Regions from separate parts of the Paeniglutamicibacter sp. MACA_103 genome, predicted to be linked through region 1. Evidence: riboswitches for the same ligand, from Rfam matches in the RefSeq annotation. Region 1 holds a riboswitch; the other holds the start of a gene.
What was found. Region 1 has a riboswitch for cyclic di-AMP ahead of ACIPVK_RS02660 (M23 family metallopeptidase). Riboswitches for the same ligand answer to the same signal wherever they lie in the genome.

Region 2: another riboswitch for cyclic di-AMP. It lies ahead of ACIPVK_RS06735 (C40 family peptidase); the one in region 1 lies ahead of ACIPVK_RS02660 (M23 family metallopeptidase).

The regions. Positions count from the first base shown of each region.
Region 1 covers NZ_JBIXLN010000003.1:166,875-170,368, reverse strand. Annotated here, with positions in the region: gene ACIPVK_RS02670 (hypothetical protein) at 1-98, shown strand, start outside; gene ACIPVK_RS02665 (hypothetical protein) at 488-1,408, opposite strand; cyclic di-AMP (ydaO/yuaA leader) riboswitch at 2,101-2,275, shown strand; gene ACIPVK_RS02660 (M23 family metallopeptidase) at 2,264-3,268, shown strand.
Region 2 covers NZ_JBIXLN010000010.1:50,654-54,147, forward strand. Annotated here, with positions in the region: gene ACIPVK_RS06730 (M23 family metallopeptidase) at 1-889, shown strand, start outside; cyclic di-AMP (ydaO/yuaA leader) riboswitch at 1,009-1,170, shown strand; gene ACIPVK_RS06735 (C40 family peptidase) at 1,176-2,012, shown strand; gene ACIPVK_RS06740 (DUF305 domain-containing protein) at 2,614-3,210, shown strand.

The DNA.
Region 1 (3,494 bases):
GTTTCCGGGTGCGCGCCTGCAAGGACGTGCCCTACGCGCCCGATCCCTGCGCCACGGCATCGTACGTGGCCACCCGAGGCCAATGGAGCAAGGGCTAGGTCGCGGCCGCCGCGGGACCTGGTTCCGCTGACGAAATCCGCCCGCAACAACAGGAAGCCGAGCCGCCGAAAAGCGGCTCGGCTTCCTTTTGTTGTGCCCAGCATGGGCGTTTGCCTCGAATTGACGGTCCGGTGAAGATGACAGTCCAAACACCGAGCGCATTTCAACCGAAGGATTGCACAGCGAGTACGGGCAATGGAATGACCCGTACCACCGCGTCCGCGATCTGGACGAGCGTTACCGGGTGGCCGCACCAGGCGGCGGCTAACAATTTCGAGCCAGGTCCCCCGAGGTTTAAACCCCAAGATCTGTCGCCGCCGTTTGCGGGCTGGCGTAAGCACCCGCGCCATTTCCCCGCCGAAGTCCGTCGAACCGAATCGTATGGCCGTCACCGCACAGTCGAAGAGGTTCGGTGTGGGTCCGTGCGACGGTGCGACAGGCGTGCTGCGACTCCAAGTGTCGCCAGTCCCCAGATCAGCCACCCTCCGTAGACGAGCACACCCAGCAAGGGACCCTCGTCCGACGCGTGGGCAAGCGATGAGTGGAGACCCGCGGTGCCGAGCCCGATCAGCGTCAAGCCCCCGGCAGCTGCAGTGGGGTGTGCCCACCGCGGGGCATCTCGCCGCCACCACCGCAAGGCCACCGCCGTCGCCGCCGTCCCCATCACGGCAAGTGCCACCGGCGCGAGGTAAGCCCCATCCACTGAGTGGGAGCCCGCGGGGGCCAGCCACGTTCCACCCGCAACCCAGAGTGTCTTGAGTCCGGGATAGATCAGGGCAACGGTGATGCCGAGCAGGGCAATCCATCTGGGAGTCTCCAGGGGAAAGCCGGTGCCCGTGCGCAGTGGGCTCCACTGGAGCCATGCGGCAATGATCGTGACGGTGGCGGCGAGGGAGACCAGCATCGAAAACAGGTCCACCGGAAAGGGGATCGCCCCCACCGCACGCAGCAGGTGGAACACGAGCGCGACCGCGGGCGGCCCCAGGAATACCGTCGCCAAAACACACAATGGCTTGCAGAACCGGACCGATGCGGAGGCAAGGATGACGAGGATTCCACCTACGAGCGGCGCCCAGACAGGGGCGAACCGGTCAACATAATCCGGCTGCCCTGACACGAGCAGTACCGCGCCCATCACCGCAGTCAGCCCGCCGCTGGTACCTGCCAACGGCGGGCGGCGCAGTCGGGCGAGGTGCCGGTGAACGACCAACCCGTCGGAAGGTCGTTCGCGCAGGCCGAGGCGGTGGGCGGCCTTTGCACGTCGCTCCGCACGAACCCTTTGCCAGTACTCGAAGGGGGAATTCGGCATACTCTGCTCCTGGTGATGAGAGAAGGGGCCGCATGCTTGCGGTAAGTCCCGTGTCAATCATGGGTCAGCCTATCCCTGAGGCGACTACCCACCCACCACTAACAGCCCGGCCCGGGAGCCTCCAGTCCCAATCCTTGGAAGGGCGGCCCTGACGTCGCGCCCTCCGGCGCTCAGTTCCCGCGCGCTTGCCTTCGTCCAAATCACGATCATCATGGCGCGCGTCACTGGGATCCTGGCCCCAGACCCTGGCTGGGAGCCACATCGTCCACACCGTGATAGGACCCTGCTGATTTAGTGGGTCGTGGTGGGCGGTTCGGCCCGTCGACCAACCTGAACGGGAGCATCAGCCCCGCCGCAGACCCCGGGCCGACCGTATTCTTGGTCACGTTCAAGATGCAGTCCCTGGGCGCTCATCAGCCCAAAATCAACCAAGTGGAACCCAAGCTATTGGCGCAGGCCAACGAGTGCGGCATCCGCCCGGGGGCCTAGTCACCCTGAAAAGAGGCCACTCTAAGTCATTCTGCTGGCGCAGGGATCGAAGGCGCGCCGGAGATTCCGACCGACTTCGGCGCCCATGTGTTCGTCCGCCGCATGGATTGATAACGGAATTGTAACTTTTATATATACCCTCGTAGGGTTTTAGGTCAGGTTGCTATTAGGCAACCCAGCCCCGATCCGGTTCGCACAACCCTACCGGCGGATCGCGGAGTCAGAATTTTCGGTAGGGGCGGAGGACCCATTCAACCGATCCTGGTCTTGGACCACGGATCTTGGGGTGAAGCCGAGTCCGTCCAGGCGCGCTCGGCCGAGTTGATCTCATGACTCGAATCCGACAGCTAACTTCGCAGGCGATACATGAGAGGTAAACATTTGACCCAGCAGCACAATTCCGGCCGCCGCCGCGCGCTCGGCCCCGTTGACGCTTCGCCTGCCAACGGTTCACTAGAGCAGATCGTGGACACCGCACTGAGCGGCGAAGTCACTTCCCGACGACCCGGCCGACGCGCCCTGAGCGCGGTCCCGGATTCAGCCGAGACCACTGATACCCAGCAGTATGTTGGCCACCGCTTTGTGGCGGGCCTGCGCTACGGAGCGTCCCCGGACCCGGCATCCATGGCGATGCCTGCCGAAGCCGACGACCCGGACAACTCCCTGAAGGTCGCGACCCGGCCCCGGCGCCCTCGACTTGGGTTGGTGCACAAGCTCGCCGCAGTCGCCGCCGTATCGGGCCTGGCATTCGTCGCCGCCCCCGCGCAGGAAGCCGAGGAAGTTGCCCCGGAACCCCAGCGCGTCGCACAGACCGCCGTCGCGGATGTCAAGGCCCCGGCCAACGACAAGCTCACGGTCGATCGCGCCTCGGTGACCAGCAAGTACGTCAAGAAAGCCAAGCCGGCACCAGTTGTCACCGTTGCCGCCGGAAAGGTCGCCAAGGAAACCAAGCCGGCGCCCGCCATCAGCGCTGACGAAGGAAAAGTCACCAGGCTCTCCCAGCCGGTGGACAGCATCCGCCTGACCTCCCGCTTCGGTTTCCGCAAGAACCCGACGGGCCCCGGCTATATGAACCACAACGGCCTGGATTACGCCGTGCCCATGGGCACCCCGATCAAGGCTGCCGCAGGCGGCACCGTCGTCCAGGCCGAATGGGCCGGCCATTCCGGCTTCCGCGTGGAGATCGACCACGGCAACGGCCTGCACACCAGCTACAACCACAACTCGGCCCTCAAGGTATCCGTGGGTCAAAAAGTCGCGCGCGGCGAAGTCGTCTCGCTTGCGGGCAGCACGGGCAATTCGACCGGTCCCCACCTGCACCTCGAAGTCATCGTCAACGGCGAATGGGTAAACCCCGAGGGCTGGCTGTAACAACAAAGCCACGCCGATCGGTGGCGGACTCCATCATGTTTAAAGAAGGCGTCCTACACCGCTGAAACGATCCGGATCGCCACGGCAATGGCCAGACGAACGCCGACGGATCGCGAGCTTCCCACACCATCGAACGACGTGATTCGCGTTTCCTAGTGCGGCATTGCGCGCCATGCCGGCGTGAACGCTTTTGCGCTGCGGGCGGTGCTGGCATGCTGGTGGTGTG
Region 2 (3,494 bases), on a different contig from region 1:
ACGTGCCGGTCGACGCGCCCTGAGCGTGGTCCCGGATTCCGTCGAGTCCCCTGAAGCCACGCAGTACACCGGCCGACGCTTTGTGGCCGGCCTGCGGTACGGCGTATCTCCGGACGCGGCAGCCATTGCCGCCACCGAGATCCCCGCCGCTCTTGCCGCGACCGCCGCACCGGTTGCCGCTCCGGTCGAGGCCGACGAGCTGGACAACGTCCTGAAGCTCGCGCCCCGGACACCGCGCACCCGCCTCGGTTTCACGCACAAGCTTGCCGCAGTCGCGGCCGTTTCCGGCCTGGCGTTCGCCGCCGCCTCACCCGCGAAGGATGCCGAGACGGCAACCGCGGGCACCGAGCGCGTGGCCCAGTCCGTCGTGGTCGACGTCAAGGCACCTGCCGGTGAAGAGGTCAAGATCGAGCGCGCCTCGGTGACCAGTGAATTCACCAAGGAAGACCAGCTGGCAACGATCATGACCGCTGCCGGCGGAGACGTCACCAAGATCGCCGCCGGCGGAGTGCTGGCACAGCCGGTGGACAACATCCGATTGACGTCGCGCTTCGGCCACCGCAAGAATCCAACAGGCCCGGGGTACATGAACCACAACGGCCTGGACTACGCCGTTCCGATGGGCACCCCGATCAAGGCCAGTGCCGCCGGAACCGTCGTGCAGGCCGCCTGGGCGGGCCACTCCGGCTTCCGCGTGGAGATCGACCACGGCAACGGCTTGCACACCAGCTACAACCACAACTCGGCCCTGAAGGTCTCCGTAGGACAAAAGGTCAAGCGTGGCGAGGTCGTCTCCTTGAGTGGCAGCACGGGCAACTCAACCGGTCCCCACCTGCACCTCGAGGTCATCGTCAACGGCAAGTGGGTAAACCCCGAAGGCTGGTTATAACGGCAATTGTCACCGTTCCGTGATCAGAACGTGACTTTTGGATTCGCTTCATATATTCTAAGTAAGTGATCAGGGAACAACCCTGCTCGCCGCCGCGGGAAGTGCCGAGCACTGCCAGCCCACGGTGTCCGTTCAAAACTCGTTTGGCAGTGGCGGGGGACCCACATTTCGGTTTCCGTACAGGAAGCCTTGGGGTTAAGTAGTTCGGCCTGGCGGCCGGATTGCCGAGTGACTCCCACTCGAACCCGACAGCTCACCTCGCAGGCATCAGGAGAGGCATTACTACGTGACTACACGTCAAGCATTGGGCCGCCACCGCGCGACCGCAGTTCGGACCAACCCGCTAGAGTCCATCTCGAAGGCAGTCGCCTCGAACGCTGGATCGGTTGGCCGCCAGGCCGCAGTCATTGCAGCCGCATCGGGTCTCGTACTGACCCTCGGTGTTCCGGCAGCTCAGGGAAACGTTTCCCGCGATGCAAGCGCGGTTCCCGTTGAAGGCCTTTCCGCAGAGCGCGTAGCCGTCAAGGCCGTTTCGGTCTCGGCTTCCAAGGCCAAGGACCTGAGCATCGAACGCGCAGCGTTCACCTCCAAGCCCGCGCCGGCCCCCGTGGTCATCGCAGTGGCCAACGAGGTCTCCACGCGTTCCAACGACACCGCTCCGGTGACTCGTTCCAGCAACAACTCGGACGCCAGTGCGCCGATGACCCGCTCGAACCGCGATTCCGCACCGACGACCTCCGCGGCCCCCAAGGTCAAGAGCGACTCGATGAACACCGCCAACCTCTCGGGTATTGCGGCAACCGCAGCCAAGTACGTGGGCGTTCCGTACGTATGGGGCGGCAGCACCCCCTCGGGCTGGGATTGCTCCGGCTTCGTCCAGTACGTTTACGCGCAGCACGGCATCAACATTGCCCGCGGCACCTCGGCTATCCGCGCCTCGGGCCAGTTCGTCCGCACCAGCTCCCCGAAGCCGGGCGACCTGGTCTTCCAGAACGGTGGCGGCCACGTCGGCATCTACCTCGGCGGCGGCAAGATGATCGGTGCACAGAACCCGACCGTCGACACCATCCTCCACGACGTCTCCCGCAACCCCCTCTACGGTTACTACACCCTCGCGGGCTAAGCTCAAGCGTTCCAAGGCCTCCGGCCGATCCGCAGGGATCGATCGGAGGCCTTGTTGTTTAACACCCATGGAGCGATACCCCGGATGGGTATAGGGTGGTCATGTGAAAATGTTGCAGCCGAGCACCGCCCCGTGGCCAAGGCGCCCCGGCGTGCGCTGGCTCTTGCTCTGCGTATTCTTTGTGGGTCTGTTCTCCATGCATGTTCTAGGCACGCCCCGGAGCTCCGCAGCCGAGCACGAAACCCACGGCGTGAACCACGGATACGCCACGCACGCCGCTGCCCACATCGAATCCCCGACAACCCTCGAAGGCCGAAGCACGACCCAGGCACCGGGTCACGACCTAGGGGTCGGCCTTGGCGAATGCACCGTTGCCGGGGCCTGTGCCTTGGGCCTGCTGCTGCTTGCCTTCAGGCTTGCCCTGCCCGCAGCGGGAACCAAGGGGTCGCGGACCTGGCACATGTACCGGCACCTCGGTTTGTTTCCACGGTTGGACTGCGTCCCGCCCTCTCCCTCGTCACAACGGCTCGGCATCTGCCGCAGATGAGAGACCCGGACATCGCACCGGACCAAATGTCTCATCCAACGCAAGGAAAAGCCGTTGAAAAACTCCAAAACCACATCGTCGATTTCCGCTGCCTTCCTGGCGGGTTCCCTGCTACTGGCTGGCTGCGCGCCTGCCGCCACGGAACACACCGGCACGGACCATGCCGCCGGCAAGGAAGCCTCCCGGCAGGCCCCCGATGAGCACCACAACAGCGCCGACACAATGTTCGCGCAAATGATGATCCCGCACCACGAACAAGCGGTGGAGATGAGCGAAATCATGCTGGACAAGGACTCCCTGAGTCCGGAACTGGCCAAGCTCGCCACGGAAATCAAGCAAGCACAGGCACCGGAGATCTCGTTGATGGAATCCTGGCTGGCTGCCTGGGGAGAGCCGCGCACGATCGGCCACGACATGGAGATGGACGGAATGCTCGGCACGGCCGAGCTTGACGCGCTCAAGTCATCCCGGGGAAGCAAGGCCGAGGAACTCTTCCTGCAGCAAATGATCGAGCATCATCTGGGTGCCACGAAAATGGCCGAGGAAGCGCTGGCCTCCGGCAAGGACCCCAAAGTGCTGGAGCTGTCGGGCGATATCATCTCCACACAGAACGCCGAAATCAGCCAGATGCGAGAAATGCTGAAGAAGTAGGCAGGCGCCAGGGCCATCAAATTGCCCCCGCCAAGAACTCCCTGTTCCTTAAGCTCTCGCTGATCGGGCCCTGGTCCTGACCTGCTGCACCTCCACGGCTGTCTCGTGCTGGCAACGACCGAACACTGTACTTGGCGGTCCACCGACGACGGGAAAACCTTCAGCGACCCGGACCCTGGTGCGCCGGTTTTGCAGAAGGGGGCCCTGTCCGGCCAGATCGCTGTGGGTTTCACACCGGACAACGCGGCGTGGACCAGCGCCGACGGTGGAGTGGGCTGGAACGA